One region of the Caulobacter sp. FV2ps19 genome, then DNA from elsewhere that is predicted to be linked to it. Evidence: predicted binding sites of a transcription regulator. Region 1 holds the regulator's gene; the other holds the start of a gene.
What was found. Region 1 encodes HrcA, which represses chaperone genes, less so after heat shock. Its sites were predicted from a motif close to GTTAGCANTCNNNNNNNNNGANTGCTAAC; they were not measured.
Positions count from the first base shown of each region.

Region 2: groES (co-chaperone GroES) is a predicted target of HrcA. The motif match lies at 8,725-8,753, and genes of this name have one in related genera.

Region 1 is NZ_CM178729.1:394,141-409,994, forward strand. It holds tRNA gene ACW18B_RS01830 (tRNA-Arg) at 1-7, shown strand, start outside; gene ACW18B_RS01835 (DUF2254 domain-containing protein) at 49-1,497, opposite strand; gene nhaA (Na+/H+ antiporter NhaA) at 1,948-3,177, shown strand; gene ACW18B_RS01845 (cache domain-containing protein) at 3,280-4,416, opposite strand; gene gyrB (DNA topoisomerase (ATP-hydrolyzing) subunit B) at 4,553-6,973, opposite strand; gene recF (DNA replication/repair protein RecF) at 7,054-8,217, opposite strand; partial or broken gene ACW18B_RS01860 (hypothetical protein) at 8,405-8,504, shown strand; gene ACW18B_RS01865 (VOC family protein) at 9,209-9,583, opposite strand; gene ACW18B_RS01870 (hypothetical protein) at 9,654-9,998, opposite strand; gene dnaN (DNA polymerase III subunit beta) at 10,012-11,130, opposite strand; gene ACW18B_RS01880 (DUF2061 domain-containing protein) at 11,304-11,561, shown strand; gene grpE (nucleotide exchange factor GrpE) at 11,501-12,127, opposite strand; gene hrcA (heat-inducible transcriptional repressor HrcA) at 12,137-13,213, opposite strand; gene rph (ribonuclease PH) at 13,343-14,059, shown strand; gene ACW18B_RS01900 (S1C family serine protease) at 14,347-15,336, shown strand; gene ACW18B_RS01905 (hypothetical protein) at 15,457-15,627, shown strand; gene ACW18B_RS01910 (helix-turn-helix domain-containing protein) at 15,651-15,854, opposite strand, start outside.
Region 2 is NZ_CM178729.1:1,344,144-1,359,997, forward strand. It holds gene ACW18B_RS06525 (hypothetical protein) at 1-109, opposite strand, end outside; gene ACW18B_RS06530 (hypothetical protein) at 351-656, opposite strand; gene ACW18B_RS06535 (esterase-like activity of phytase family protein) at 836-1,903, opposite strand; gene cobT (cobaltochelatase subunit CobT) at 1,900-3,828, opposite strand; gene ACW18B_RS06545 (DUF1328 domain-containing protein) at 3,936-4,112, shown strand; gene ACW18B_RS06550 (DUF3089 domain-containing protein) at 4,155-5,324, opposite strand; gene ACW18B_RS06555 (hypothetical protein) at 5,445-5,774, opposite strand; gene ACW18B_RS06560 (GyrI-like domain-containing protein) at 5,812-6,318, opposite strand; gene ACW18B_RS06565 (hypothetical protein) at 6,383-6,511, opposite strand; gene groL (chaperonin GroEL) at 6,669-8,315, opposite strand; gene groES (co-chaperone GroES) at 8,375-8,665, opposite strand; gene ACW18B_RS06580 (protease inhibitor I42 family protein) at 8,843-9,238, shown strand; gene ACW18B_RS06585 (VOC family protein) at 9,235-9,633, shown strand; gene ACW18B_RS06590 (DUF4345 family protein) at 9,653-10,078, shown strand; gene ACW18B_RS06595 (methylated-DNA--[protein]-cysteine S-methyltransferase) at 10,187-10,699, opposite strand; gene ACW18B_RS06600 (endonuclease domain-containing protein) at 10,831-11,238, shown strand; gene ACW18B_RS06605 (acyl-CoA dehydrogenase family protein) at 11,239-12,546, opposite strand; gene ACW18B_RS06610 (GNAT family N-acetyltransferase) at 12,661-13,251, shown strand; gene ACW18B_RS06615 (hypothetical protein) at 13,435-14,607, shown strand; gene ACW18B_RS06620 (hypothetical protein) at 14,684-15,854, shown strand, end outside.

The sequences.
Region 1 (15,854 bases):
TGCGCCAATCTCCCCCATGACAGTTTGATCCTGGAACGGCGCCAGTACTCAGGCTGTCCCGCCCAGCCAGGCGCTGCTGTCGCGCAAACGCCGCTTGTAATCGGGGGTCGCCAGCGCGCGGAGCAGCTCGCCGGCGCGTTCGACAACCCGGGCCTGATTGAAACCCGCCAGATCGCGCCGCGCCAAGGCCGCCAGCTTCTCGGCATGATCGCCGAGCAGCTTGAGCCGCGCCGGATCGTCACAACTCAACGAGATTTCACCCAGGGCGCGCAGATAGCCGAGCGCGGCGACCATGTCGGTGGCGCAATATTGAGCCAGGGCGCCGAGCCCCCGATCCATGAAGCTTTCAAAGGTCACCGGATGGGTGATCACCCGGAGGGCGCCGTCCTCATCGACCCGCAGATGCGACGGCAGCTGACGCCCCGCCAAGTCCGAAAGGGCCGCGCCCAACCAGTCCAGACAGGTCACCGCCGTGAACGGATCGTTGACGCCCGGCGAGAGCGCACGGGCGGCGATTTCAACCAGCTCGTCGACCAGGAACCGCAGGTCCTGCAGCGCGGTGCGTCTGGAGCCCACGGCGAAGGCCGCGCAGATCGCGGCGGCCGCATCGTCATCGCAGCGCTCGGGCGGCCAGGCTTCGACCAGGGTGCGACCGACATGGACAAAGTCCCCAGGCTGATACTGCAGACGCAGCACCAGGTCATGGTCTCGCGCCACGGCCATGACGGCGTCTTCATCGATGAGCTGCAGGTAGCCGGTGTCCTTGGCCGCGACCAGCGCCCGACGCGCGCCATCAGCCTGGCTGGCGTTGAGCTGGAAGGTGGCCGGCACGTGCGCGGCGTCATGCTGGCCAGCGTCGTCGGGCCGCGGCGCACCGATAAACAGGGGAAACCGGTTGTCGATCTCCGCCAGCAACTTGTCGCCGATGTCCTCGATGACGCTGTTGATGTGAAGCTTGCTGGGAACATGATGGATGAAGAAAATCAGCACGGCGATCGAACATAGCGCCAGGGCCACACCCACCAGCAGGGCGAGGTTGGGCACAAAGCCCGGGCCCCCTCCCCCCTCGCCGGCGGAGTGGACCGTTCTGAGCACCAGCAGGCAGTAGACAAAGGTGGCGATGAAGGTGCCCAGGGTGACCTGGTTGCCGCGGTCGCTCATGAAATTGCTGAGGAGGCGAGGACCATACTGCCCGGACGCATAGACCACGGCGGCGATGGTCACCGAGAAAACGGTGCCGGCGACGGTGATCATCGAGCCGCTGATCGCCGACAGCACTTGCCGGGCCCCGTCAGGCCGCGCCGCATAGAGCCACGGCAGGCCGTCCATCCAGCCCGATCCCTCGTAGCTGTCGAGCATCGTCATGCAGCCCGCGAGAATGATCGCGCCAAGCGCCATCACCGACGGCAGGAACCAGTAGCTGCCCCGCAGCGCGTCCGCATATCTGAGAATGGCCGCCCTCACGCTGGCCATCCCCATCGCGTTCGCGACGCGCACCTTGCGATTCGTCTTGCCTCCGGGCCACCGGCGCCCTTCGGAAGAGGCGATGCGAAGCCCACCTGTAGAGGTGGGGTTTTGATCAAGGTGGTCATGGGGCATCCGCCGGAAAAGACGCCGCCAGATCGATGTCCTGGAGGCCGACTCGGAAACCAACGTGCGGGCGAGCAATATGCTCCAGCTCTGCTTGATCAAGATTTGCAGTCGCGGCGGCGCAAGGCGACGCCCGAGCGACCAAGGAAGGTCCGAAATGAGGCCCGATGGCCGAAATCGTCGCGCCGATCGCCCTGCGGGGTGGCCCGAAAACGCTGCGATGGTTAGGGTGTCCGCGACGGAGATTGCGAGGGCTGGCCAGATCGGTCTCGGCGCTCATCTCGCAAGGGGTCGAAGATCCCTGCGGCCCCTCTCCTCACCTGACTGGAAATCACCCAAGACCTCGAAAGAGCCGCCTTGAACATTAAGTCTACGCCCCGCGCGATAAGCTCCGCTCTCCGTGAATTCCTGCAGCAGGAAGCCGCCGGCGGCTACGTGCTGATGGCCGCCGCGGCCCTGGCGCTCGTCATCGCCAATTCACCGTGGGCGAGCGCCTATCACCACGTGCTGCACATTGAGCTGGGCGGCGTGATCGCGGGGCTGGAGTTGCGTGAAAGCCTGGTCCACTGGATCAATGACGGCCTGATGGCGGGGTTCTTTCTGCTGGTCGGCCTGGAGATCAAGCGGGAGGTGCTGGACGGGCAGTTGTCCAAGCCCTCACGCCTGGTCCTGCCCGGAGTCGCGGCGCTGGGCGGGGTTGTCGTTCCCGCCCTGATCTACTGCGCGGTCGTCTTGTCCGCGCCCGAGCATCTTCGCGGATGGGCGATCCCGGCGGCCACCGATATTGCTTTCGCGCTCGGCGTTCTGTCGCTGCTGGGCTCGCGGGCCCCCGCCTCGCTGAAGATCTTCCTGACCGCGATCGCCATTCTGGATGATCTGGTCGCGATCCTGATCATCGCCCTTTTCTATACCGACCAGCTCAACGTCCTGGCCCTGGCCCTGGCGGGCGGCGTCACCGTCGTGCTGATCGCCCTCAACCGCCTGCGGGTGACGTGGCTGTGGCTCTATCTGTTGCTGGGCCTGGTGCTCTGGCTGTGCGTCCTGAAGTCGGGCGTTCACGCGACCCTGGCGGGCGTCGTTCTGGCCATGACCATCCCGCTGCGCCCCTCGCGCGGAACCCCGGACGACCCCCATTCGCCGCTTCACCGGCTGGAGCATGCCCTGCACAAGCCGGTCGCCTTCGGGATCGTGCCGCTGTTTGGCCTGGCCAATGCCGGCGTCGGTTTTGCGGGCGTGACCCTGGCCACCGTGCTGTCACCGGCGCCGCTCGGCGTGGCCCTGGGCCTGTTCCTGGGCAAGCAGGCGGGGGTCTTCCTGGCCGCCATGGCGGTGGTCAAGCTGGGGTGGGCCGACATGCCGCGCGACGCCAGCGTCCGCCAGCTCTACGGCGTGGCCCTGCTGTGCGGGATCGGTTTCACGATGAGCCTGTTCATCGGCAACCTCGCCTTCACGGACCCGCTCCTGCTCGACAAGATCAAGATCGGCGTGCTTGGCGGCTCGGTGGCGTCGGCCCTGGCCGGCTACATGCTGCTCAGAACAGCGCCCCTGACCGCGAAGCCGTCAAACGACGAAGCCACGGCGTCCTAAGGCAAGGCGCGTGAAATCGGACTCACGCGCCTTGCTCCAGGTTTTTGTTTTCGCATCGTTTTTGCGGAAAGCCGGCGTCAGGTAGAGGCTTGGCGGGGGCCCTCAGGCCGCCGCCCACCTGACGACCGGCTCGGGCACGGCGAGGGTCTCCTTGGTCTGGGTCAGGCAGCCGTACCAGCCCAGGCCCTTATAGGTCTCGTATCCCGGGGTGAGGGCATAGCCCACGGTCATGTCGCCTTCGGCATAACTGCCCATCGCGCCCTCGGCGGTATTGAGCGGGAAGACTTCCGTCAGGACGCCGCGGCCGTCTGACGCGGCCAGGACGCGGCCCCGGCGATCCAGCAGCATCACCCGCGAGCGGGCCTTTTCTTCCGAGGTCAGCCGCACGCCGTCGACCACGGCCTGGGCCTGCGGCCGCCAATCGAAGTGAACGCCCATGACGCCCAGAATACGCCCGTTGCTCTTGCCGCCCTCGCGGATGGCGGTGGCGTAGGTCGCGACCGGCGCATCGTTGAGCGCCTTCAGGCGCTCGATGTCGCAGGCGATGAAATCGTCTCCGGTTGTGGTCTTCATCGCGTCCTGGAACCAGGACATGTCGACGGCCGAGACGTTGCGGGCGCCGGGATAGCGATCGGGCCGCCCATTGGCGATCACGCGGCCCTGGGTGTCGCAGATCCACAGGTCGAGATACACGGTGTAGGCGTCGAGAATGACCCCCATCCGCTCGCTGGCGTAGCGGGCGGTCTGCGGGGAGAGCTCGTCAACGCACGCCACGATGGCGGAATCGGTGGCCCACCAGCGGACGTCACAGGTCCGCTCGTAGAGGTTTCGGTCGATGATCTCGATGGCGTTCAGGGCCAGGTCAGCCAGACGCTGGCCGCGCATGTGGCCCAGGATCGCTCCGCCGATGGCGGTGAGCTCGTCAAGGTCGGCGCGCACCTGGCTCTCGAGCGCGGCGGCGACGACATCGATCTCGGTGGAGATCTTCTTGAATTCCTCGGCGACGATGGCGAAGCCCTTGCCGGCCTCGCCGGCGCGGGCCGCCACGATCAGGGCGTTGATCGACAGCATCTTGGCTGCCCGATTGACCCTGGCGATCTCTCCGATCTTCTCGCCCGCGACGGTGCTGAGTCGTTCGGAAAGGTCCAGAATACGCTCTGGACGAAGACTGGCGTCTTGTTCCAACTTAACGGGTCCCCACGCGAATTCGTACCGAATCACGTGAGAATTGCGCAAGATGACGCCGCCGTCACTCGCGCAAGGCGACATTCGGCCGCAGGATCAACTCTTTCGGCCAATAAGCGAACGCAACTTCAGATATCGCCGATATTTTAAGCTGAGCTCGCTCAAAATATCGGCAAAAATACCTCTGGATCTAAACGTCGACCTCGGCGTCTAGGGCGTTGGCCTGGATGAACTCGCGACGCGGCTCGACCAGATCGCCCATCAGGCGGCTGAACATGTCGTCGGCGTCGTCGGCGTGCTGCACCTTGACCTGCAGCAGGGTCCGCGCCTCGACGTCGAGGGTGGTCTCCCACAGCTGGTCGGGGTTCATCTCGCCCAGGCCCTTGTAGCGCTGGATCGACAGGCCCTTGCGCCCGGCGTCCATCACGGCGGCGACCAGATCCATCGGCCCACGAACCGTGGTCGACTTGTCCTTGCGGCGGAACACCGCCCGGCCCGAGAAGATCTCGGCCAGGGCCCCGGCCCGCTCGGCCAGACGACGGGCGTCGGCGGCGTGCAGCAGGCCATCGTCGAGGATCACGTTCTCGGTGACGCCGCGACGCACGCGCTTGAACACATAGGCGGTGTCGCCGCGCTCGCCGGTCCAGGGCCCGTCGCCCTCTTCGGCATAGAGGTCCAGACGCGCGGCGGCGGCGGTGATGTCTGGGTTCTCACCCAGCAGGCCGGCCAGGGCCGTCTGCTCAATGGCGAAGGACGGCGCGCGGGCGGCCAGGCGGTCGATATTGCCCTTGGCCTGACGGCACAGCTGGATCAGGGCCAGCAGGTCCTGGCCGGTGCGGCGCTCGCCCGAGGGCAGGTCCAGCTCGGCTCCGTCGACGCCTTCGTCGATCAGGAAGGCGTCCATCTCGCTGTCGTCCTTCAGATAGCGCGAGGACTTGCCCTTGGCGGCCTTATAGAGCGGCGGCTGGGCGATATAGATGTAGCCGCGTTCGATCAGCTCCGGCATCTGCCGGTAGAAGAAGGTCAGCAGCAGGGTGCGGATGTGGGCGCCGTCGACGTCGGCGTCGGTCATCAGCACGATCTTGTGGTAGCGCACCTTGTCGGCGTTGAAGTCCTCGCGGCCGATGCCGGCCCCCAGGGCGGTGATCAGGGTGCCGATCTGGTCGGACGACAGCATCTTGTCGAACCGGGCCCGTTCCACATTGAGGATCTTGCCGCGCAGGGGCAGCACCGCCTGGTTGTCGCGGTTGCGGGCCTGCTTGGCCGAGCCGCCGGCCGAGTCGCCCTCGACGATGAAGATTTCGGACTTGGCCGGATCGCGTTCGGCGCAGTCGGCCAGCTTGCCGGGCAGGCTGGTAATGTCGAGCGCGCTCTTGCGGCGGGTCAGTTCGCGGGCCTTGCGGGCGGCCTCGCGGGCGGCGGCGGCTTCGGCGATCTTGGAGACGATGGCCTTGGCTTCGGTCGGGTGTTCCTCGAACCAGCTGGCCAGGCCTTCCTGCACCAGGTTCTCGACGGCCGGGCGCACCTCGGACGAGACCAGCTTGTCCTTGGTCTGCGAGCTGAACTTGGGGTCGGGCACCTTGACCGACAGCACGCAGGTCAGGCCCTCGCGGGCGTCCTCGCCCCCGACGCTGACCTTTTCCTTCTTCGTGATGCCCGAGCTCTCGGCGTAGTTGGTGATGATCCGGGTCAGGGCGCCGCGGAAGGCCGACAAGTGCGTGCCGCCATCCCGCTGCGGGATGTTGTTGGTGAAGCACAGCATGTGCTCGTGATAGCTGTCGTTCCACCACAGGGCCAAGTCGATCTCGACCTTGTCCTTGCGGCCGCGAATGACGATCGGGGTCTTCAGCAGCGGGGTCTTGGCCTTGTCGAGGTGGCGCACGAAGGCCTCGATGCCGCCCTCATAGTGCAGCTTTTCTTCCCACGGCTCGGCGTCGCGCAGGTCGCGGAAATAGATCGTCACGCCGGAGTTCAGGAACGCCAGCTCGCGCAGGCGATGCTCCAGCGTCTTGCGGTCGAAATCGATGAAGGCGAAGGTTTCCTTGGACGGGAAGAAGGTCACTTCGGTGCCCGTCAGGGTGGTCCCGGCCTTGGGGCCGTCGGTCCGCACCGGCGAATCGCCGGTCTGGGCCAGCGAGGTCACCGCGTCGCCGCGCTCGAAGCGCATCTGATAGCTGTGGCCGTTGCGGTGAATCTTCAGCTCCAGCCAGTCGCTGAGCGCATTGACCACCGAGACGCCCACGCCGTGCAGGCCGCCGGAGACCTTGTAGCTGTTCTGGTCGAACTTACCCCCGGCGTGCAGCTGGGTCATGATGACCTCGGCCGCCGAGACGCCTTCGCCCTCGTGGATGTCCACCGGGATGCCGCGCCCGTCGTCGGTGACCGTCACCGAGCCGTCGGCGTTGAGGATCACCTCCACCTTGGTGGCGTGGCCGGCCAGGGCCTCGTCGATGGCGTTGTCGACCACCTCATAGACCATGTGGTGCAGGCCCGAGCCATCATCGGTGTCGCCGATATACATGCCGGGGCGCTTGCGCACCGCGTCCAGGCCCTTGAGCACCTTGATCGAGTCGGCGTCATAGTCGCCGCCCATCACTTCGGGGGCCGCCATCTGCGAGCCGTCGGCGGTGGTCAGGCGGTCGCCCGAATTGTCCCCAAGGGAGTCAGCGCCGGGGCCTTTGGTCTCTTCGGTCATACGTCTTCCAAAGCGGTCAGGCCGGCGTCGCACACGCGAACGCCAAGAGCCCGACCTTTGAGGTGGTCGAACAGCGACTCGTCCGTGCCGGTGAGGAAGGCCTGGAGTTTGAGCGCCGTGATTTCGTCGGCCAGGGCGGCTCGCCTCTTGAGGTCGAGATGCGCGGCGACTTCGTCGAGCAATACTATAGGATTCGGTGCGGATTCCGCACGCGAAAGTCGCGCCCCCTGGGCCAAAACCAGGTTCAGAATCAGCGCTTTCTGCTCGCCGGTCGAACATTCTGCGGCCGGACGGTCCTTCTCGACGTGCAGGATGTCCAGATCGCCCCGGTGCGGCCCGGTCAAAGCCCGCCCGGCGGCGGCGTCCCGGCCCCGCGCGGCGGCCAGGGCCTGGGCCAGACGCAGCTCGATCTCGGCCAGTTCGACACCGTCCAGGGCCAGCTTTTCCCACTCGCCGGTCAGGGACAGTCGGGCCTGGGGGAAGGGCCGGTCGCCGCGGCCGTCGATCTCGGCCTGCAGGGCGGTCAGGGTGCGGGCCCGGGCCTGGGCCATCAGGGCGCCGGCGCCGGCCAGACGCGCCTCCAGGGCCGTCAGCCACACCGGATCGGCCGGCGCGCCGTGCTCGGCGGCGTCGGTCAGCAGCCGCATCCGCTCGCGCTGGGCCTTGTCATAGGCGCCGGCATGGCTGGCGTGGGCCGGCTCGCCGGCGAACACCAGCCGGTCGAAAAACCGCCGCCGTTCGGAGGCGGCCTCGAGAAACAGGCGGTCCTGGGCCGGGGTCAGCCAGATGGGGCGGACATGGTCGGTCAGTCGGCCCGGCGGCACGGTCTCGCCCTCGATCCGCACGATCCGCCGCGTGGCCCCGCCGACCTCGACGCCGACGCCCAGCTGGACCGGATCGTCGTCGCCGGACTCGGCCCGCGCCGCCACCGCCCAGGCCCGGCCGACGGCCTCGCCGGGCAGCCGCCGCCCGACCTCGGCCAGGCTCGAGCCGCGCAGGCCCTTGCCCGGCGACAGCAGCGAGATGGCTTCCAGCAGGTTGGTCTTGCCGGCCCCATTGGCCCCAAACAGATAGACGCTGGCGCCGCCTGTCTCCAGGCGCGCATGGGCGTAGGACCGAAAGTCCGTCAGGGTCAGGGTGGTGATCGCGGCCGACGCCATGGGGGTCTCTTAAGGCACGGCGGAGGCGGCGTCACTGGCCCCCTACGGGCCGCTTTGCGACCGTCTTCCCCCGGAGGGGGAAGATGAAACGCGCCGACCTCATCTTCCCCCTCCGGGGGAAGACGGTCGCGACAGCGGTCCGTAGGGGGCAAGTGTCCGCAACCTCACGCGGAAACCCGCTGAAGGGATGGAAAGGGCTGCGGAGCGTCCGGACGACGTCCGGAGAAGATTGATAAATACCGTTTCGACGAAGCCGTGCGCTCCGCGTAGCCGTTATCCGCAAGCGCGTCCGGCCCGGCGATATTAGCGCCTGACCCTCCGCGCCTGCGACGGGCAGGCCAGAGAGCGACTCTCGCCTGGACCGCGGACCTTTCAGCCCGCCTGCTGCCCGCCCGACCCTCGCGGTCCTGCCGTTTTTGTGTTCCAGAGCCGGCCGCTACCAAAGATCACGAGGTTGACGGTTCAGAGCACGATGCGCTCTTCCCGCCATCGATTGAGCTTCCCGCTCGACCACACCCCGCCGCCGCTTTGGTCGCTGGCCTAGCGCCCTTCCCAACGACGAGGTGGGTCTAGAATACGGCAGGTCTGAACGCCGGGGATTGGCGCGATCGATTATTTTGTAGAGCGTTGAAAAGGTTGTATTTTGTCTCGGAAACGACGGGGATTGAGCGCGGCTTATCCCCCTTCTCCGCCGTCATTCCCGCCCTTGTGGCGGGAACCCCTCTATCGGCCGCAGGGGCGGGAGGGGCGAAGGGCGCGCGCCCTTCGCTGGCGTCTCACGCGTCAGCTGAACCAGAGGTTCCCGCCACAAGGGCGGGAATGACGATTGAAAGGTTGGGCCTGACCTCAGAGCTCCCATTCCGCCAAGGGCTTCAGGACGCGGACTGCCTCCGCTGCGGCGGATAGCGGACATTGCAACCGGCGGACTGGGGTGAAGTCGGAGCTAAATCCCTCCCCCTTCAGGGAGAGGACCTCTCGCGCCCCCGCCGGCTCAGCCGAACTTGTAGCCGCACAGCTTGTTGCCATCCAGATCGCGGAAATAGGCGAAATAGACGCCCGGCATCCGCTCGCCCGGCGCGCCTTCGTCGGTGGCGCCCAGTTCCAGGGCCTTGGCGTGGAAGGCGTCGACCTCTTCGCGGGTCTCGAAGTCAAAGCCGCCCATCATGCCGTTGCCGACGCAGGCCGGATTGCCGTCATAGGGGCCCAGCACGCCAAACAGGCCCGTGCCCTTGCCGCGATAGAGCCGGCCGCCCGAGGCGTGCTCGTGCACCGGCGCCATGCCGATCGTCGCCAGCAGGGCGTCGTAAAAGGCCTTGGCCTTGTCCAGATGGTTCGACCCGACGGTCAGGTAGCTGATCTTGGCCATGCGCGTTTCTCCCGTTTTTTTATGAAACGGACGGTATCACGCGGCGCGGGCCGGGCAAGCGCCCAGACCGCTAATCGAAATAGCCCCGCGCGATCTCGATATTGGCCTTCTGCCAGACGCCGGCGGCGCCGATGACCACGCGCATCATGTTGGCCTTGAAGGTTTCGCGGGCCTCGTCGCGATCGACCAGCTGACGAACGGGCCAGTCGAACCGGGCGTCCGGCGCGATCGCCCGATAGACGGCGTAGTTCATGATCACGAGGTCGATGCGATCCTCGACCGCGCCGAACATCGCCTCCACCCGCTGGGAGCGGTCGAACCAGGTCTGGCAACCCTGAAAGTCCGTCGCCTCCCACAGGGTGAGCATGTTGTCGAACAGCGCGGCGAACAGGTCCTCGCGCAACCCCTGGGTCACGGCCTGGCGCGGATCAGACCCGCAGCGGCATCAGCACATATTTGACGCCCGGATCGGTGGGGTCGACCACCAGGGTCGGGCTGGCCGGGTCGGCGAAGCGGAACTCGGCGATCGGGCCGCCGATCTGGCCGCAGACGTCCAGCAGGTAGCGGGCGTTGAAGCCGATCTCGAAGGCTTCGCCGTCATAGTCGACCTCGACCTCTTCGACGGCCTGACCGGCTTCCATGTTGCGGACGGTCAGGGTGATGCGGCCCGGCTCGATGGCCAGCTTCACCGAGCGGCTCTTCTCGGCCGAGATGGTGGCCACCCGGTCGACGGCCTTGGCGAACAGGTCGTTGTCCAGGGTCAGGATCTTGGCGTTGTCGCGCGGGATAACCCGCAGATAGTCGGGGAAGGCGCCGTCGATGACCTTGGAGGTCAGGGCCGCGGCGCCGAATTCGAAGCGCACCTTCTGGGCCGAAACCTGCAGGTCGACATGCTCGCCGGCCGATTCCATCAGGCGGCGCGCCTCCTGGATGGTCTTGCGCGGCACGATGATGCCCGGCAGGCCGGCGGCGCCCTCGGGGGCGGCCATCTCGGCCAGGGCCAGACGGTGACCGTCGGTGGCCACGGCCCGCAGCTTGACCTCGCCGCCGTCATTGACGGTGTGGAGATACAGGCCGTTCAGATAATAGCGGGTCTCTTCGGTGGAGATCGCGAACCGGGTCTTGTCGATCAGCCGGATCAGCTCGGTGGTGTCGACGGCGATGCGGGCGGACAGGCCGTCATTGCTCATCACCGGGAAGTCGCCGGCCGGCAGCACCGGCAGGTTGAAGCGCGAGCGGCCGGCCTGGATCACCAGGCGCGGATCATCGCCGCTGAAGCTGAGCGACACGTCCGAACCGTCCGGCAGCTTGCGGACGATTTCATACAGGGTGTGGGCCGGGGCGGTGATCTGGCCGGGCTGTTCGATCTGGGCCGGGCCCTCGTCGATGATCTCCATGTCCAGGTCGGTGGCCGAGAAGCTCAGCGTGTCGCGATCGGCCGACAGCAGGATGTTCGACAAAATCGGGATGGTGTTGCGGCGCTCAACGACGCTCTGCACATGCCCCAGCGCCTTCAGCAGCGCCGCCCGTTCGATCGTAAGCTTCATAATCAGGTCCAGGTTCCAGAGCCGCCGCCGCTAGAGAATCCCCGCGCGGCTCCGTCGTGATTGGACCGCCGACATTACCGTAATCGTGCGCTTGGGGAAGAGGGCCGAACCCCTTGCGGACACGGAAACTGCGCCTATATTTTGAGAATCATTCTCAACAAGGAGCGCGCGACATGCGCCTCGCCCTCAAAACCCTGACCTATGCCGCGATGCACCTGACCGTGGCGGTGTCCGTCGCCTACGCTTTGACACGCGACTGGCGCGTGGCCCTGGCGGTGGGGATCGTCGAACCGCTGGTCCAGACGGTGTTCTTCAACCTGCACGAACGCGCCTGGTCACGCGCCGATAGGGCGCGTGACCAGAAGACCCGTCAGGACTTGATGTCGACCGAACCGCCCGAGCCGTCGGCGTCCGCGCTGGCGCCCGCATAGGGGTTGGCCCCGCCCGAGGAGGCCTCGGCCGAACCCGGCGCGGTGGAGCCCTTGGCCGCCACGGCGACCATGGCCGGACGAACCAGACGGCCCATCAGCTCATAGCCCGCCTGCAGGACCTGCAGCACGCCGCCGGCCGCGACCTCGGTCGAGGGCTGTTCCATCACCGCCTGGTGCAGGTGGGGATCGAACTTCTCGGCCTTGGCCGGCTCGATCTTCTTGAGACCGTTGCGTTCGAAGGCGGCCATCAGCTCCTTCTCGGTCATTTCGACGCCGATGATGTAGTTGGTCACCGCCGGATCCTGCGAGTTGCGCGGGCTCATGGCCGTGGCGCGCGACAGGTTGTCGGCCGCGCCCAGCAGGTCGCGGGCGAACTTCTGGATCGCATAGGCCCGGGCGTCGTTCATCTCGCGCTCGGCCCGGCGCTTGGTGTTCTCGGCTTCGGCGGCGTAGCGCAGGGCCTGATCCTTCAGGGTCGCCACTTCCAGTTTCAACGCCTCGATTTCCTGGGCGGCGTCTTCGCCGTCCAGAACGATTTCCTCAACCGGCGTCTGCTCGTCGCTCATCTCTAGTCCTTATCCGTCCATCATCCGGCCCAGCACGCGGGCGGTATAGTCCACCAGCGGGATGACCCGGGCATAGTTTAAGCGGGTGGGGCCGATCACGCCGATCGCCCCCAAAACCTTGCGTTGGCCCGTCATATAGGGCGCCGCGATCACGGAGGAACCCGAAAGCGAAAAGAGTCGTGTTTCGGCCCCGATGAAAATGCGCACCCCCTGGGCTTCACGCACGTCGTCGAGCAGGCCGATCAGCTGGCCCTTCTGTTCCAGATCGTCGAACAGCATGCGCACGCGTTCCAGATCCTCGCGGGCCCCGGGCTCGCCCAGCAGGTTGGCCTGGCCGCGCACGATCAGCGCCCGGGCGTCGCCTTCGCCGCCGCCCCAGGCCGCCAGACCGTCCTCGACCAAACGCGCCGTGGTCTCGTCCAGTTGCCGGCGGGCGGTTTCCAGCTCGGCCCGGATCTCGTCCTTGGCCTCGATCAGCGTGCGGCCGCGCAGGCGGGCGTTGAGGAAGTTGGAGGCCTCCTGGAAGGCCGACGGCGTCATGCCCGGCGCGCGCTTCATCAGCCGGTTCTCGACCGCGCCGTCCTCGAACACCATCACCGCCAGGGCCTGGTCGCCGCCCAGGGCCACGAACTCGACATGCTTGACGCCGCCCTCGCGCACCGGGGTGACGACGATGCTGGCCCCGCCGGCCAGGCCCGACAGGATCGAGCCGGCCTCGGCCAGGGCCTCCTCGAACGACCGGCCGCGCGAAAACAGCCGCGCCTCGATGGCCTGGCGCTCCTCGGCCCCGACGTCGCCGACCTCCAGAAAGCCGTCGACGAACATCCGCAGGCCCGCATGGGTGGGCATGCGTCCGGCGCTGGAATGGGGGGCGTCCAGCAGGCCCAGCTGGGCCAGGTCCTGCATGGTGTTGCGGATCGAGGCCGGCGACAGGGCCATGCCCCCGCGCGACAGGGTGCGAGATCCCACCGGCTCGCCGGTCTCCAGATACGACTCGACGACCCGCTTGAAGATGTCGCGCGCCCGGGCGTCGAGGTCAGCCAGACCCGGCGTTCGGACAAAGGACCCCGGGAACAATGGCGTCATGGCGTCGTGTGGATGACCCGCTGGCTGCACAAATGCGTCGGGCGCTCTTTCAAGTTCCCGTCACAGATAGGATAAGCGGCCCGTTCTAGCATTCAAAGCCCCTAAACCCTTGAGACTCCGGAGTTAGCCATGCGTCCTTCGAAACGCGCCCCCGATCAGCTGCGCGCCGTGACGCTGGAGACCGGCGTCAACCGCTATGCCGAGGGCTCCTGCCTGATCGGCTTTGGCCACACCAAGGTGCTGGTCACCGCCTCGGTCGAGGAAAGCATCCCCGGCTGGATGCGCGGCAAGGGCCAGGGCTGGGTGACCGCCGAATACGGCATGCTGCCCCGCGCCACCCACACCCGCGGCCGCCGCGAGGCCGCCGCCGGCAAGCAGACCGGCCGCACCCAGGAAATCCAGCGCCTGATCGGCCGCTCCCTGCGGGCCGTGGTCGATCTGAAGGCCCTGGGCGAGCGCCAGATCAGCCTGGACTGCGACGTTATCCAGGCCGACGGCGGCACCCGCACCGCCGCCATCACCGGCGCCTGGGTCGCCCTGCGCATCGCCACCCAGTACCTGCTGGACGAAGGCGTGCTGAAGACCGACCCGATCATCGGCCAGGTCGCCGCCGTCTCGTGCGGCGTGTTCGCCAACACCCCGGTGCTCGACCTCGACTACGAAGAAGACTCCAACGCCGAGGCCGACAGCAATTTCGTGCTGACCAGCGACGGCGACATCGTCGAGATCCAGGCCACCGGCGAGAAGCGCGGCTTCACCCGCGCCGAGTTCGAAAGCCTGTACGGCCTGGCCGACAAGGGCATCGGCGAGCTGTTCGCGTTCCAGAAGGCGGCGATCGGCAAGTAGGGTTTCTCGCTCTCCTCGCATCATATTGAACGGCCTTCCTAGGCCTTGTGCCTGGGACCCATGGTGTCCGGAACCTCTGACTTCGAGAGCGTTCCGGGCCCATTGGCCGCGCGCGCCCCGGAACCAGAATCTGCCTCCAGCCAGGGGTCCTAGGCACAAGGCCTAGGAAGGCGGAGTTTTTGGATTTGAAGCAGGCGCCAAACCGCGAAACACCCCCGCGTCACCGCCGCCCCCTTGCCCCCGCGCTCGTCGGGCCCCAGATTCGAAGCTTGGCGAAGGAGACTGGAATGACCGCACCGTTCCCCCCGCCCTTCAGGGGCCATGAAGTCGAGGCGCGGCTGCGGCCGACCGCCGACGCCTACGGGTTTGATCTGGATCGCGCCCTGGCGTCCGTCGTCGCGCTCGAGGCGCGCGTGCCGTCCGACGCCTATACCGCCCAGATCCTGGGCACCGAGCGCCTCGGCAATGGCGTGGTGATCAGCCCCACGGGCCTGGTCCTGACCATGGCCTATCTGATCACCGAGGCCCGCGAGGTGGTGCTGACCCTCAATGACGGTCGCCGTGTCGGGGCCCACGTCCTGGGCTTCGACCCGCGCAGCGGCCTGGGCCTGGTTCAGGCCCTGGAGCCGCTGGACCTGCCGGTGATGCGCATCGGCACGGCCCAGGGGCTGGGCGCCGGCGATGCGGTTCTGGTCGCCGGAGCCGGCGGCCGCACCCACGCCGCCGCCGGCCAGATCGCCGCCCGCATGCCGTTCTCGGGCTATTGGGAATATCAGCTCGACGACGCCATCATGACCGAGCCGGCCCACCCGCACTGGAGCGGCGCGGCCCTGATCGGGCCCAAGGGCGACCTGGTCGGTCTGGGCTATCTGAGCCTGGAAGCCCGCGGCCCCGACGGCGCGCCCAAGCCGATCAACATGTGCGTGCCCGCCGAACTGCTGCCGCCGATCCTGGATGATCTGGCGCGCGGCCAGCAACCGCATCCGCCCCGTCCATGGCTGGGCGTCTTCGCCCAGGAGATCAACGACCACGTCGTGATCGTCGGCGTCTCGCCCAAGGGCCCCGCCGCCCGCGCCGAGCTCAAGCCCGGCGACATCATCCTGGCCGTCGACGGCCAGGGCGTGGCCGAACTGTCTGAATTCTATACCGCCCTGTGGTCACAGGGGCCGGCCGGCGCGACCATCCCCCTGCGCGTGCTGCGTGAAGGCGACACCTTCGAGGTCGAGGTGCGCTCGATGGATCGCGGGACCCTTCTGAAGAAGCCGCGCTACAATTAGGACGACAGGCCGGGGTCGGAGGCCTTAAACGGCCAAGTCCCGCCGGGTCACGCGATCGTCACGGACGACCGCACAATCTTCACGGGAGACCGGCCGGGGGCCGGCAAAAGGGGGAAATCGATGAAACCGCCGATCAAACGCCTGTCGGACCTGAAGCCGTCCGCCGCCCCGACCGGGGCCTATGCCCGGCCCTCGCCCAGCGTGGCGCGGCGCAAAACCGCCAAGGTCCTGACCGAGGCCGAGAAAGCCGCCTTCCTGGCGTCGCGTCCGGATCTCGCGCCCAAGGCCTGAGCAAGGTCAGGGCGCCGGCCCTCTCAGTCTTCTTCGTCGCCCAGATCGCTGTCGGGCGGGCCTGACTCGAAGGTCAGCAGGTCGCCCGGCTGGCAGGCCAGTTCACGGCACAGGGCGTCGAGGGTGGAAAAGCGCACGGCGCGGGCCTTGCCGGTCTTGAGGATCGACAGGTTGGCGATGGTGACGCCCACCCGGTCGGACAGTTCGGTCAGCGACATGCGGCGATC
Region 2 (15,854 bases), 950 kb from region 1:
GTTCGGCGGTCTTGCCGGCAACCTTGACGCGGAGTTCGGAAGCCGAGGCGGGCGCGGCGATGGCGGTCAGGGCGATGGCCGAAACGGCCAGGGCGATGGTGCGGATCATGATGTTAGTTCCGGAAAGGGGGTTGGGTTCAACCTCCTCCCGACGCGTTCCTCTGACGGTCCGTCTGGATCTAGCCTGTTTGGCCGTCGACCTGAGACATAGCGCCGCCTTTTTGACTGATCAACGATTATGTTGCGCCGCACCCAAAGAATTTTGCAGTTTGCATCAAAACGAAACAGCCCGCGAAGCGGGGGCTTCGCGGGCTGCGTCAAACGCTGGCAACAGGTCGCTGAAAGGCGGATCAGCGGTTGATTTTCACCAGATAGGTCGAGCGGCTATAGGCCTTGTCGTAGGCGGTCAGCTCTGGGCTGTTGACCTTGCTGATGGCGGTGCGGGTCACTTCACGCACGCAGAAGGGCATCAGTTCGGCGGCGTAGTTGGTGCGGCCAAAATCGGCGTCGCACACGGTCTTGGCGGCGTCCACCAGGTCGGCGTGGACCTGGGGCGTGGACTTGCCGGCGACCTTGACGGTCATTTCGGTGGCGCTGGCGGCGCCGGCGGAGAGAGCCATCATGGCGGAGATGGCCAGAACGAGAAGACGGATCATGGTTTTAGTCCCGGAAAGGGGGTTGGGTTCAACCTCCTCCCGACGCGTTCCTCTGACGGCCTCTGGGTCTCGCCTCGTAACCGTCGAGCCTGAAAATACATGACAACGTTGTCATTTCAAGCCGAATATCGCGCTGCAGCAAAAAAATGTTACCGGTACCTCTGGCGAATGCGGCGGCGTTACCGGGTGCGCTTGCGCACCGGCGTCTTGGCCTTGGGCGGAACGGGCGGCGGCGCGGGCGGCGGTGTCCAGTCGAACGCCAGCAGCAGGGTGCGCTGGGTGTCCGAAAAATTGTCGTCGGAAAGGATGTAGATTCGCGTGGTTCCGGACGGCGAGCGGCTGAGCGCCACGCCCTCGAAATTGTCCCGGGTGGTGGAGCCGTCGAGATGCAGGCTGGCCGTCTGGCGTTGTCTGGCGGCCGGGGCCATGGGATCGGCGATGAAGCGCAGGATGGCCCGTGCGCCGCGAACCGGATCATAGCCGCGATGCAGGGTGGCGATGGCCTGGCCGTTGAAGGCGGCCATGGCGGTCAGGCCCCAGGTGAAGTCCGGGCCCTGTTGCGGCGTGATCGACTGGCAGGCGGTCGACAGCCGGCAGAGCCACACCTCGCCCTCCTCGCCGCCGGCCAGATAGGCGTCGGGGCCGGCGACGGGATAGGCCGCCAGGGCCTCCATGCCTTCGTTGTCGGGAAAGATCGTGGCGGGTTTGGGTGCGACGCGGGGCGTTCCCCAGGTTCCCGGACCGGTGGTCGGATAGAGCCAGATGCGGTGATCCCGCTCGAAACTGACCAGACGATCGCCGTTGGGCAGGATGGCCTGGCCCTCGGCGTCGCCCTGTTGCTTGCCCTTCAGCGGCTGGCCGTCGAGCCCCAGCAGAGGCTCCAGCTTGCCGTCGGTCAGCCCGACCAGGCGGCCGGTCTCGTCCAGCTGAAGGCGGGCTTGAAACGAGTCGCCGTCGTCGCTGATCGCCACCAGCGTATCGTTCGCCCCGACGGCCAGATCGGACAGCCCGTGCAGACGGCTGGTCTGGCTGCTGGTGATGGCGACGCCGCCGGCATAGACGAAGCCGCCGTCCAGGGCGGTCTTGGCCGGGTTGGAGGCGTCCAGCGGCACGGGCGCGGTCTGCAGCGTGATCTCGGGCCCGGCCTTGACCGGCGCCGCGGGCAGGGGCGGGGCCGGCTTGGGGCCGCAATGGGCCAGGACGCCGGCCACCAGGGCCAGGGCCAGGCCGGTCCGCAGGCCGATCATGCGGGAACCTTGCGCGCCGCCTTGGGCGCGGCGGGCTGAACCGTCGGCAGCGGCGCCAGCAGGCCGCGAGCCCGCTTCACCGCTCTGGGTTCTTCGTCGAACAGGCTGGCCAGTTGCTCGACCAGCACGCCGCCCAGTTGCTCGACATCGACGATGGTGACAGCGCGGCGGTAATAGCGGGTGACGTCATGGCCGATGCCGATGGCGATCAGCTCGACGGGGCTCTTGCCCTCGATCTCGGCGATGACCTGACGCAAGTGGCGCTCCAGATAGTGGCCCGAATTGACGCTGAGGGTGGAATCGTCCACCGGCGCGCCGTCGGAGATCACCATCAGAATGCGGCGAGCTTCGGGCCGGCCGATCAGGCGCTGGTGGGCCCACATCAGGGCCTCGCCGTCGATGTTTTCCTTCAGCAGCCCCTCGCGCATCATCAAGCCCAGGTTCTTGCGGGCCCGGCGCCAGGGCGAGTCGGCGGCCTTGTAGATGATGTGGCGCAGGTCGTTCAGACGACCCGGGGCGGGGGGCTTGCCGGCCTTGACCCATTCGTCGCGACTGCTGCCGCCCTTCCAGGCCCGGGTGGTGAAGCCCAGCACCTCGGTCTTGACGCCGCAGCGCTCCAGGGTGCGGGCCAGGATGTCGGCGCAGACCGCCGCCACCATGATTGGCCGGCCGCGCATCGAGCCGGAATTGTCGATCAGCAGGGTCACGACCGTGTCGCGGAACTCCTGGTCCTCTTCCTGCTTGAACGACAGCGGCGCGGTGGGGTCGATGATCACCCGGGTCAGGCGGGAGACGTCCAGCATCCCCTCCTCGAGATCGAAGGTCCAGGCGCGGTTCTGCTGGGCCAGCAGGCGGCGCTGCAGCTTGTTGGCCAGGCGCGAGACCACGCTGGACAGGGCGCTGAGCTGCTGGTCCAGATAGGCCCGCAGCCGCGTCAGCTCCTCGGCGTCGCAGAGGTCTTCGGCCGGGACCACCTCGTCATAGGCGCTGGTGAAGATCTTGTAGGCCGGTTCGCCCGCCTGGGCGCCGCCGCTGTCGGGCCGGGCCGGCTTGGCGCCGTCGCCCATTTCCGGCGCTTCATCGCTGTCCTCGGCCTCGCCGTCCTGTTCGGACTGGACCATCTCCTCGTCGCCGGCCTCGGTCTCGCGATCGGAGGTGTCGGCGTCCTGAGGGGAAGAGCCTTCGGACTGTTCGCCCTCGCCTTCGCCCTGGTCCTCGTCGGGGGTGTCGGTCTGCTGGTCCTGCTCGCCGTCGTCCTCGTCGGAGCTTTCGGTGGCCTCGGACATCTCTTCGCCGAGGTCCAGATCGCGCAGGATCTCGCGCGACACCCGGGCGAAGGCGGCCTGATCGTCGATGGCGGCGGCCAGGCGATCCAGGTCCTTGCCGGCCCGGGCCTCGATATCGGCGCGCAGGATGTCGACCAGGGCCCTGGCGCCCTCGGGCGGGGCGTCGCCGGTCAGGCGCTCGCGGACCATCAGGCCCAGGATCTCGGCCATGGGCGCGGATTGACGGTCGAGGGCGACGTTGCGGGTCAGGCCCTGCTTTTCGAGCCGGGCTTCCAGGGCTGACGTCAGATTGGCGCGCACGCCGCTCAGGGCGTTGGCGCCGATGGCTTCCAGCCGCGCCTGCTCGATCGACTCGAACGCCGCCTGGCCGTCGGGCGAACTGGGCCGGGCGCGGGCATGAGCCATCGCGTCATGGTGGGCCAGGCGCAGGGCCATCTGGTCGGCCAGGCCGCGGATACGCGCCGCTTCCTTGGAATTGAGATCGCGCGGCGGATGCGGCAGCACGGCCCGCTTGCCCAGCAGTTGGGGTCCGTCGCCGGAGAACACGACCTCGAGGTCGGGCGTTTCGGCGAGCGACCGCGCGGCGTGCGCCAGGGCGCGCTTGAAGGGTTCGGTCGGGCTTTCGGGCTTGGACGCCATGACTATCGGTTACCGGCGGAAGACCGCGAAGACAAGGAACGCTGCGCGATCTTGCGAGTTGAAAAAGGCAGATGCGTCACAGACGCGCCACTCAAAGGAACTGCGTCATGTTGAAATGGGCCATCATTCTCGCCGTCGTCGCCCTCATCGCCGGCGCCCTGGGCTTCACCGGCATCGCCGGCGCCGCCGCGGGCATCGCCAAGATCCTGTTCTTCATCTTCCTGGTCGGCTTCGTGCTGATGCTGGTGCTGGGCGCGACCGTCTTCAAGACCGTCGCGAAATAGCTGCCCCCTCGATTCTCCCCGGCTTTCGCCGGGGAGAACGGCCTAATGGGCCGCCAGATAGGCCTTGGACTGCCGCCCCACCAGAGCCACCAGATCGCCCATCTGTTCGTTGACGTCGATCAGATGCAGGCCCCAGTCCTTCAAGGGCTGACCCAGAACCATGATGTCGCCGGTGATATCATCCGTACGCGGATCGCTAGGGTCGCCGTTGACGCTCACTGACATGTAGGTGAAGTCGCCCTCGCTGACGCAGCGGCCCGAGATCAGGCCCGGCGCCGAGACGAAGGGCGTGGTCACCGTCAGGCCGGTCGCCCAGGGCTTGGGCGCGGCCGACGAGGATCCCATCCCCCGATTGCTGAAATAGGCGTGCAGGGGCGCCGCCTCGGTCGAGGCCTTGCCGGCCAGCAGGGCGGCGGGATTGACGCAACCCGCGCGCAGGCCGTTGTCGTCGGTCTTGCCAAACCGGCTGCTGGGCGGCGGCGGCGCCGAGGCGCGGAACGACACATAGGTCACCACGCAGCCGGTCTGATCGGCGCTGGCGCACAGCGGCATCGTTCCATAGCGGCCCTGGGCGTCGACCGGGGTGTTCATGCCCAGGATCAGGGCCGAGATCACCTGGCCCTGCGCCGGCTTGCCGTCGATCTCTTCGGCGATCAGTTGCAGCAGGACGCGCGAGCCCTGGCTGTGGCCGATCAGGACCACGCCGCGACCGTGGTTGTCCTGGGCCAGATACGATTTCCAGGCGTCGCGCACGTCGCCATAGGCCAGGGCGGCGTCGCCGGGCGAGGCCTGACCCATCATCACCTTGCGCAGCGCCGCCAGGGTCACCTGACGGTACATCGGCGCAAAGACCCGGCACTGACTGGCGAAGCGGGCCAACTGCTGCTCGACCACCGAGCGCTCGGCGGCGTCGATGGTCATGTCGCTGTTGCCGCCGGGATCGGTGGAGACCGTGGGATAGACATAGAAGCAGTCGACGGCCGGATCGAGGGCTGGGGCGAAGGTCTCGATCGTCGCCTTGCCGTCGGCGCTCACCACCGTTGTGGTCTGATCGGCGGCGCAGGCGTCCTGGCGGCCGGGGCGGCACAGCCAGGCGTCGGCCTGGGCGTAGTCGTTGGGCGCCGCGGGCGGCGCGGGGGTCTGGGCGCAGGCGGCGCTTCCCAGCAGCAGGCCGGCGGTCAGGCCCATCAAGGCCAGCATGGATTTGGACATGGTTTCCCCACTCACGATCAAACAGTCGTTTGAGGTGAGCATGCGGGAAATGGCGACGTGCGCCAAGATGCTGCGTGTGACGTCCCGCTCGAAATCGGCCGCCAGGATCCTGGATCGCGATCAGCTGGAGGCGACATCCGCCGGCAACCAGCGGCGCGGGAACTTGTCGCCCAGGGCGCGGGTTTCGCCGGGCTTGAGGCCCAGTTCGCGCATGCGATAGGCGACGATCTCGCGCAGGGCCTCCACCGGCTCGACGCCTCGGAAAGGGCTTGAGGCGACGCCGCCCGCCTCCTGCGCCCGGTCGACGGCGGCCCATTCGGCCTGGGCGCGGTCGGCCTTGCCGACCCCGAAATAGTGCCGGACGGGATAGGGCTCGCCGGCGATCTCGACCATGACGCCGATGACCCAGCCTTGAACAATCAGATCGGCGTCGGGGCGTTGGCGGAACATGCTTGGCGTGTAGCCGTCGCAGCGGCCGGGCGGAAGGCTATTCCGCCAGCGGCAGCCAGACTTCGATGTCGCCCAGCCCGGTGGCGGGGTCGAAGCCGGGGCCGTAATATTCCAGGAAACTGGGCCGGCCCGGGACGGGACGGCGTCCGGCGCAGGCGGCCTCTACGGTCCTGTTCAGGGTCGAGACATGGCCGGTATGGGGAAAGACCAGATAGGAGCCGGCCGGAACCGCCACGACACTCAGACCGGGCGGCGGCGCGCTGTCGCGCGCGCCGGGAAACGCCGTCATGTAGCGGAAGCAGCCGGGGTCCTCGGTCGGGAGGGCGACGCCGAACGTGGTGGGCTCGCCGCCGGTCGCCGGACGCGGGATGTGCGGCTCGAAGGCGGCCCACTGCATCGGCAGGGCGCGCAGCATGTCGCCGTCGGCCATGGCGTAGTCGCAGATCGTTCCGATCAGGCGCAGGGCCGGATGCTGCAGGAGGCTGGGATCAAGGGTGATCAATGACGGCATGGCCAGGCCTTCGGCGATGGAGGGGCGTCCCAAGGACGCGCCAAACCAAGTCCAGCCGACAGCCTGTCGGAAACTTTTCTGCTGGCGGCCGAAGGCCTCAGCCGATCAGCTGGAACGCCGCCTGGCTGATCAGGCCCAGGGCCAGCCACAGGGCCAGGGCCAGCAGGATCACCGGCGCGCGCGATCCGCTGTGGTGGTGAATGTGGTGGATACGTCTCAGGGGCATCTGTCGCCTCCCTTTCGGCGGTTGGTCTTCTGGGAGGGAAACGATCTGGCGGCGATTTGGATGCGTTCGGACGGTGGGCCAGGGTTCGGCAAAGAAAAAGGGCGGGACCTTTCGGTCCCGCCCTTCGTCTTGTTCAGCAGAAGGCTGAGTGCGTGGACTAGAAGTCCATATCACCCATGCCGCCCATGCCGCCGCCCGGAGGGCCACCGGCGCCGCCACCCTTCTTGGGGGCTTCGACGATCGCGGCTTCCGTGGTGATCAGCAGGCCGGCCACCGAAGCGGCGTCTTGCAGAGCGGTGCGGACAACCTTGGCCGGGTCGATGACGCCGTCGGCGATCAGGTCGACATACTGCTCGGTCTGGGCGTTGAAGCCGAACGAGGCGCTGGTGCTTTCCAGAACCTTGCCGACCACGATCGAGCCTTCAACGCCGGCGTTTTCGGCGATCTGACGGATCGGAGCCTGCAGGGCGCGACGGATGATCGCGATGCCGGCGGTCTGGTCGGCGTTGTCGCCGGTCAGGCCTTCGAGGGCCTTGGAGGCCTTCAGCAGAGCCGTGCCGCCGCCCGGGACGATGCCTTCATCGGCGGCCGCGCGGGTCGCGTTGAGGGCGTCGTCGACGCGGTCCTTCTTTTCCTTCACTTCGACTTCGGTCGAGCCGCCGACGCGGATCACGGCGACGCCGCCGGCCAGCTTGGCCAGACGTTCTTGCAGCTTTTCCTTGTCGTAGTCCGACGTGGTGTCTTCGATCTGGCGCTTGATCTGGGCGATACGGGCTTCGATCGCGTCCTTCTCACCGATACCGTCGACGATGGTGGTGTCGTCCTTGGTGATCGAGACCTTCTTGGCCTTGCCGAGCATGTCGAGCGACACGTTTTCCAGCTTGATGCCCAGGTCTTCCGACACGACTTGAGCGCCGGTCAGGATGGCCAGGTCTTCCAGCATGGCCTTGCGGCGATCGCCGAAGCCCGGAGCCTTGACGGCGGCGACGCGCAGGCCGCCACGCAGCTTGTTGACGACCAGGGTCGCCAGGGCTTCGCCCTCGACGTCTTCGGCGATGATCAGCAGGGGACGGCCCGACTGAACGACGGCTTCCAGCACCGGCAGCAGCGGCTGCAGCGAGGAGAGCTTCTTTTCGAACAGCAGGATGAGCGGCTCTTCGAGCTGAACTTCCATCTTGTCGGGGTTGGTGATGAAGTAGGGCGACAGGTAGCCGCGGTCGAACTGCATGCCTTCGACGACGTCGAGTTCGGTCTCGGCGGTCTTGGCTTCTTCGACGGTGATGACGCCTTCGTTGCCGACCTTGTCCATGGCCTTGGCGATCATGTCGCCAACTTCCTTGTCGCCGTTGGCCGAGATGGTGCCGACCTGAGCGATTTCGGTGTTGGTGGTGACCTTCTTGGAGGACTTCTTGATTTCCTCGACGACCAGGATCACGGCCTTGTCGATGCCGCGCTTCAGGTCCATCGGGTTCATGCCGGCGGCGACCGACTTGAGGCCTTCCTGCACGATGGCCTGGGCCAGGACGGTGGCGGTGGTGGTGCCGTCGCCGGCCTTGTCGTTGGTCTTGCTGGCGACTTCGCGGATCATTTGCGCGCCGAGGTTCTCGAAGCGGTCAGCCAGTTCGATTTCCTTGGCGACCGAGACGCCGTCCTTGGTCGAGCGCGGGGCGCCGAAGGACTTTTCGATCACGACATTGCGGCCCTTGGGGCCGAGGGTCACCTTCACCGCATTGGCGAGGATGTTGACGCCGCGCAGCATCTTGTCGCGCGCGTCCGAGGAGAAATAAACGTCTTTAGCGGCCATGGTATGAGCCCTTCTAAAAGAGAAACTTGGGGTCGAAAGCGAAGAGGACGGAGGAGGGCTTAGGCCTCGACCACGCCCAGAACGTCGCTTTCCTTCATGATCAGCAGGTCTTGACCGTCGACCTTCACTTCGGTGCCCGACCACTTGCCGAACAGGATGCGGTCGCCAGCCTTGACGTCCAGAGCGACGACGTCGCCCTTGTCGTTACGCGCGCCGGGACCGACGGCGACGACTTCGCCTTCCTGCGGCTTTTCCTTGGCGGTGTCAGGGATGATGATCCCGCCCTTGGTCTTGGTTTCTTCTTCGACGCGCTTCACGAGGACGCGGTCGCCCAGGGGACGAAATTTCATAGGGTGTTCTCCGTCGGGACGGTTAGAATTATGGATCGCCGGCCGGGGGAAGCGTCGCTGTTAGCAGTCACCCCCGCCGAGTGCCAGCGCCGGGCAGGAGGTAGTGCTGGGCGAGGGCGGAGTCAAGGATCGCGCCCTCCGATTTCGGGGCGCGAAGGGGCCAGAAGGACCGACGATATGCGACGTTTCGCTTCCAGCGCCCTTGTGGCGGGTTTGATCCTGACGGCCGGTTGCGCCAGCGCGCCGCCGTCGCCGCCGCCGCCCCTGACGATCACCGACAGCCAAACGGGCGTCGTGACCCTGGCGCCGGGTCAGGATCTGCGGATCGAGCTGCCGCTGAACGCCGGCACGGGCTATGGCTGGCGCCTGGACCACGAGGCCGACGCCACCGTGCTGGGCGACGGCTCCAGCCGCACCACCGATGCGGCCCTGCCCGGCGGCGCGGTGATGACGGTCTTCAGCTATTACGGCGTGGCGCGCGGGGTCACAGAGCTGTCCTTCACCCTCAAGCGGCCCTGGATGCCGGATGCGGCCGATGATCCCAAGCGAGTCTTCAGGGTGCTGGTGCGATGATTGATCATATCACCCTGGGCGTGGCCGATTTCGACCGGTCCGTCGCCTTCTACGACAAGGCCCTGGCGCCGCTGGGCTTGTCGCGACTGTACACTGTGCCGCCAGAATTCACCGGCGGGGTCCCGTCGACCGGTTATGGCGATACGCGGCCCTTCTTCTGGATCGCCGGCCAGGATCCCGCCCAAGGCAAGGTGCATGTCGCCTTCCGGGCCCAGACCCAGGCCCAGGTTGACGCTTTCCATGCGGCGGCCCTGGCGGCGGGCGGACGAGACAACGGCGCGCCCGGACTTCGCCCACATTATCATCCAGACTATTACGGCGCCTTCGTGCTGGATCCGGACGGATTCAATATAGAAGCCGTCTGTCATGGGGCTGGTCCAGCGCGGCCGGCCTGATCCAAGGAGCGCTCAGCGCATGTCGAGTTACGTCCTGTCCTTGCTGCTGGCCGTGGTCGCCTGCGTGATCGGCGGCGCGCTGGGCGGGATCGTCCTGGCCCGGCCCAGCCGCGCGCTGGGTCTGACGGGCGCGGCGGACGGTGAAGCGGCGTCTGCGCCGCGACTCTTGGAGGGGCGGACGCTGGGTGGTCTGCTGATCGTCTCGCACGCCGGCGCCGCCCTCTATCTGGGCTATCAACCCGGCGTCGGGGCGGCCATGGCCTTCGTGTTGGCCCTGGCCTGGTTGGGCGCGGCCCTGGGCCAGATGGCCTCGGTGCTGATTGATCGCGCCGAGGTTCGGCCCAATCTGAGCAACCTGGCCTTCGCCCTGCTGATCGCCGCCACTCTGGCCCTGCCGTTCCTCAATCCCGCCCGGCTGGTGCTGCGCGGCGGGATGATGGTCTAGAGCCTTTTAGCCTCACATGGAATCATGTGAGGCGTCTAAAAGGGCTCTAAATCAAACATTTAGAGCGTGATAGCCGCCGAAACCGCGTACACTTTCGGCTATCACGCTCTAGCGCGCGCCTTCGTGCGCGAGCAGCCAGGCCTTGCGCGCCAGCCCGCCCGCATAGCCGGTGAGGGCGCCGTTCGCGCCGATCAGGCGGTGGCAGGGCACGAGGATGGCGATCGGATTGGCGCCATTGGCCGCGCCCACGGCCCGGCCGGCGGTGGGACGTCCGATCCGCGCGGCGAGGACGGCATAGGTTGAGGTCTCTCCGGCCGCAATGTCGCTCAGGGCGCGCCAGACCGACTGCTGGAACGCCGTGCCGCCGGTGGCCCAGGGCAGGGCGCCGAGGGCGTCAAGCGATCCGTCGAAATAGTCGCTGAAGGCCTGCCGGATGGCGGCCGGGGCGGCGCCGTCTTCCAGCGCCGGGTCGCCATAGTGCCGGCGCAGCAGCCGCGTCAGACGCGGCGCGTAGTCGTGGAAATCGATCGCCCGCACCACGCCGGCCTCGTCGGTGACCAGCAGGATCTCGCCGAGCGGCGAGGGGGCGCGGTCGAGGATCAGGCGGGCGGGCGGGGGCATAGGGCGGTTATCGCCGAAGGAGGACTCCGCGTCTTTCCGCTTCTTGCCAAATGTTCGCCCTTTGTTCAGACTCAACACTATTCTCCCTTCCCCCTTGATGGGGGAAGGGTCGGGGATGGGGGTGACGCGGCATGTCCGACAAGCCAAGGCCAAGCCACGCAATCGGGGCCATCGGCCGCGCACGTCGACTGCGACGCGAGATGACGGTCAGTGAGAAGAGATTGTGGCAAGCGCTGCGAGCGCTCGATTTGCATATCCGACGACAGGCGCCGATTGGTCGATATGTCGCCGACTTCGCGCATCACGCCGCCAAGATTGTGATTGAAGTGGATGGCGGACGGCACGATCTGCCTGAGGCGCAACTTCATGATGCGGAGCGAGACGCGTGGCTTTTCGCACAGGGCTATCGCGTCATGCGTATCCGTGATCGCGAGGCATTCGACTATCCGTACGACGTCGCCGAGCGTGTCGCGGTGGAGATTCAGCGGTCACCCCCATCCCAACCCTTCCCCCATCAAGGGGGAAGGGCTCAAGAATGACTACCGAATCCCCGGCACGTGCAGGGCGGCTTCCTTTTCGGCCTTCTGCTTGTAAACGAGGTCGCCGTACTTGCCGTATTCCATGCGGGCGATGGTGCGCTGGTGCACCTCGTCCGGGCCGTCGGCCAGGCGCAGGGTGCGGATGCCGGCATAGGCTTTCGCGAGCCCGAAGTCGGTGGTCACGCCGCCGCCGCCGTGGGCCTGGATGGCGTCGTCGATGATCTTCAGGGCCAGGCGCGGCGCCGCGACCTTGATCATGGCGATCTCCAGACGGGCCGACTTGTTGCCGGCCTTGTCCATCATGTCAGCGGCCTTCAGGCACAGAAGACGGCACATCTCGATGTCGATGCGGGCGTCGGCGACGCGTTCTTCCCACACCGAGTGGTCGGAGATGTACTTGCCGAACGCCTTGCGGCTCATCAGGCGCTTGCACATCTTTTCCAGCGCCACTTCAGCGGTGCCGATGGTGCGCATGCAGTGGTGGATACGGCCGGGGCCCAGACGGCCCTGGGCGATCTCGAAGCCGCGGCCCTCGCCCAGCAGCAGGGCGTCCTCGATCGGCACGCGCACGTTCTTGAGGATCACCTCGGCGTGGCCGTGCGGCGCGTCGTCATAGCCGAACACCGGCAGCATGCGGACGATCTCGATGCCCGGGGCGTCCAGCGGCACCAGGACCTGGCTCTGCTGGGCGTGGCGGCTGGCGTTGTCGGGATCGGTCTTGCCCATGACGATGGCGACCTTGCAGCGCGGATCGCCCACGCCCGAGGACCACCACTTGCGGCCGTTGATCACATAGTGGTCGCCGTCGCGCTCGATGCGGGTCTCGATATTGGTGGCGTCCGAGGAGGCGACGTCAGGCTCGGTCATCAGGAAGGCCGAACGGATTTCGCCGTTCATCAGCGGGCGCAGCCAGCGCTCCTTCTGGGCCAGGGTGCCGTACCGCATCAGCACTTCCATATTGCCGGTGTCGGGCGCCGAGCAGTTGAAGACCTCCGAGGCGAAACCGATCTTGCCCAGCTGTTCGGCGATCAGGCTGTATTCCAGATTGGTCAGCTGCACGCCCTCGAACTGGAACGTGTCGTCGACATGGGTCTGGCCGCTGTGCGGCGGCATGAAAAAGTTCCACAGGCCGGCGGCCTTGGCCTTGGCCTTCAGCTCCTCGACCACCTGGACGACTTTCCAGCGTTCCTGGCCGATGACGTTCATCTCGGCCTCGTATCGCGGAACGGCGGGAACGATGTGCTCGTCCATGAACGCGGTGACGCGATCGAGGAACTGTCGTTGTGTGGCGGAGATATCGAAATCCATGGCGCTTCCCAATCCCTGACTTCAAACGCTTGTTTGAAGCCTTTGTAGCATCGCGCTGACGCAGACGGCAAGCAGACTTGCGGTCGGCAGGGCGACGCCTGCAAACTGCCGCGCATGAACATCCAGATTCTCCCGCTCGAAGGCCGCTACGTCCGGCTGGAACCCATCACCCCCGCCTTGCGCGATGAACTGCGCGGCGCGATCGACTGCGATCCGGCCAGCTGGGAGATCATGTCGACCAATGGCTGCGGCGAGGGCTTTGAGGACTGGTGGGGCGCCCTGCAGGGCGAGACCCAGCGCGGCGAGCGCATCGGCTTCGCCATTCGCCGTCTGTCGGACGGCAAGGTGGTGGGCACCTCCAGCTATCTGAACATCCGCAAGCTGCACAAGGGCCTGGAGGTGGGGTCCACCTTCCTGCACCCCGATGCGCGCTCGGGGCCGGTGAACGCCGAGTCCAAGCGCCTGATGCTGGCCCATGCCTTCGACGCCGGGGCGATCCGGGTAGAGTTCATGATCGACGTACGCAACGGCCGCAGCCAGGCGGCCGTCACCAAGCTGGGCGCCGACAAGGACGGCGTGCTGCGCAATCACAAGATCACCTGGACGGGCCATGTGCGCGATACGGCGGTGTTCTCGATCACCGACGCCGACTGGCCGGGCGTCAAGCAGCGGCTGGACTTCAGACTGACAGAGAGTTTTGTGTAATTTTATAAAGTCCGAGCGGGTGTTGTTCCTGAAGTAGTTCTCGTAAGCCAGCCTATGGTTGGCATTATAGATTTTCCTAAATACTGTATGAGTTGAGTGTAGTGGGTGCGGTATATTGTCGCTCTGCCCAATTTGGGTATGGGGGCAAGGTCTTGGTAAGAGTTGTATGCCAATATCCGCCGCATGGGCGGCATGGCGTGTATGAGAATCTGCATCGAGCACGGCGCTCGCGAGACGTCTGTTGAAGGCGTGACGCCGATCAAGATCGACCGCACCGCAGCGCTGTATCTCGAGGCCCGCTGGCCGCCGCCGCGGCGTTTCGGCCAGGTGGCGCCCGGCGCCTATGTTCTGGTCGACCCCAATGCCGAGTTTCTGGACGGCGCGGAACTCAAGCAGATCGCCAGCGAGCTTCAGCTTCGTCTGTTCGGTACGCAGGGGCGCGATGATCTGTGCATGCTCACCTATGAGGGCGATGAGACGGACGTGCTGCGCTTTTCAAGCCTGTCCGAGGTCGAACTTCTGGCCATGCGCGGCGGAGAGCCGCCGCCGCCCGTCGGCCGAACCCGCGTGGTCACGCGGGATGGAGTGCATGAGCTGGCCCCCTGGGGCTCCACGCCCCGCCAGATGGCCCAGGACGCGACGGAAGCCGTCGGGGGGCCGCGTCTGGCCTGGCGCGGGGTCTATAATCCCGTCGCCGAGCGCTTCGAAGCCAGCCAGCCGCAATTCATGCTGCGCGCCCCCGAAAAGACCGTGCTGGAAGACAGCGATTATCTGCGGTCGGATCTGGCCATGCTGGATGCGAACGTCGCTGCCCTCGAGAAACAGCCGGATCTCCATGTGCAGACGGATTTTCGCATGTGGAGCATGGTCCGCAGCAGCCTGAGGGAAGTCTATCAGGCCAAGCTGGCCTCTTTGCCCCGGGCGACCGTGGGGCATCTGAGCGCGCAGGTGTATGACGTGCCTCGCGACCTGCCGTTCTCGGCCATCGCGCCGCTTCGGGATCTGCTGCGTCCGGTGTTCGACCGCATTGAGCTTAGGGTTCAGGACCCTGGTTTCAACGTCCGGGCCGTTCCCGCCAACCTCATCGACGGGGTGGTGCTGCAGTTGACGGGAAGCGAAGAGCTCCAACGCCTGTTGAGCCTTCGGCGGTTTCTGTCGGCGCGCCGGCAATATCTTGACCTCAAGCTGCGGCAAGGCGTCACAGGCCTTCGCTCGAAGCGCGAGTTTGAGTTGTGTCGAGAGCTGAGATTGTCGTCGGTAAGCGGTGTCGTCGTCAGCGCGCCGTTCGAAGAACCCTTGCAGGAACAAGGTTTTCCGCATGCAGACCTGCCTTTCAAGGCCGGTCTGGCACGGTAAAAACTGCAGGTTGAGTTAACGCTCGGCTACCAGTGTCCCTAACCAATTGGCTATAAATCGGGACTAGCTTGTCGTCATGACCGCAATTGCCTGCTTGCGCCTGCTGATCGATGACGCCGCCTTCCCTGCAGCGCGGGCCCAGGCGACGGCGGACACCTATCTGAAGGCGCGCTGGACAGCGCCCCGCCGGTACGGCGCGGTCGCGCCGCTGGCCTTCGTTCTGGCTGACAATCGCATCGAACAGCTGGACGCGGCTGAAATGCAGGCCCTGGCGGCCGAACTGGAAGCCAGCCTTTTTCCCGGTCGCAAGAGCGGCCAGGTCTGTCTGATGACGTTCGAGGGCGACGAGAACTCGGTGCTGAAGTTCGCCAGTCTGACCCAGGCCGAACTGGCCGGACTGGTCGCCGGCCAGGGCTATGGCGGCGCCGCGGGCCGCGTCCAGGTCATCACCGCCGAGGCCATTCGCGCCGTGCCCAGCACGCATGAGGAAGCCCGTCAGGCCGCCGAAGCCGCCGCCGCCGACCCGTCCACGGGCTCCGCGGCCCGCAAAGCCGCCCCGGTCAAGGCGCCGCCGCCGCCGTCCAAGACGGGCTGGTGGGGCCTCTATGATCTGCCCACCGGGCTGTTCACGGGGTCGCTGGTCGGGCTGCGCGTCGACCTGACCACGCCGCCGCCTGAGCAGGACTCGGCCCTGCTGACCCGCGACCTGGCGTGCCTCAACGAGGCCCAGGCCGACTTCAAGGCCGCGCCGTTCGGCGACTTCTACCTGCCGTTCGGCTTCTGGAACCTGACCACGCCATCCTCGCAGGAAGCCTATAAGGGTCGCCTGTCACGCTATCCGCTGGATCTGCAGCCGCGCCTGGGGGCCAGCGTCTACGGCACGCCGCGCGAGGCTTCGCTGGGTCTGGTCAGCCAGATCCGCGCCTTCCTGAAGGGCAGCTTCGCCTTCCTTGACCTGAACGTGCTCGATCCGACCTTCCCGGTTCACAACCTGCCGCCCGAGCTGATCGACAGCGTCACCCTGACCCTGCCCGACACCATCGAGCGCGAGCGCCTCGACGCCATCGCAAAGTTCATCGAACGCCAGGGCACCTATCGCGGCAAGGGCGTGGCCCAATGCGTGGCCGGCGTCAGCACCGTCAGCGAACTGGAAGCCTGTCGCCAGGGCGGCATCGCCCGCGTCCAGGGTCCGGCGATCACCGACTTCCTCAACAAGCCCGTGGCCCAGGCCGAAGGGGCGCCGCTGA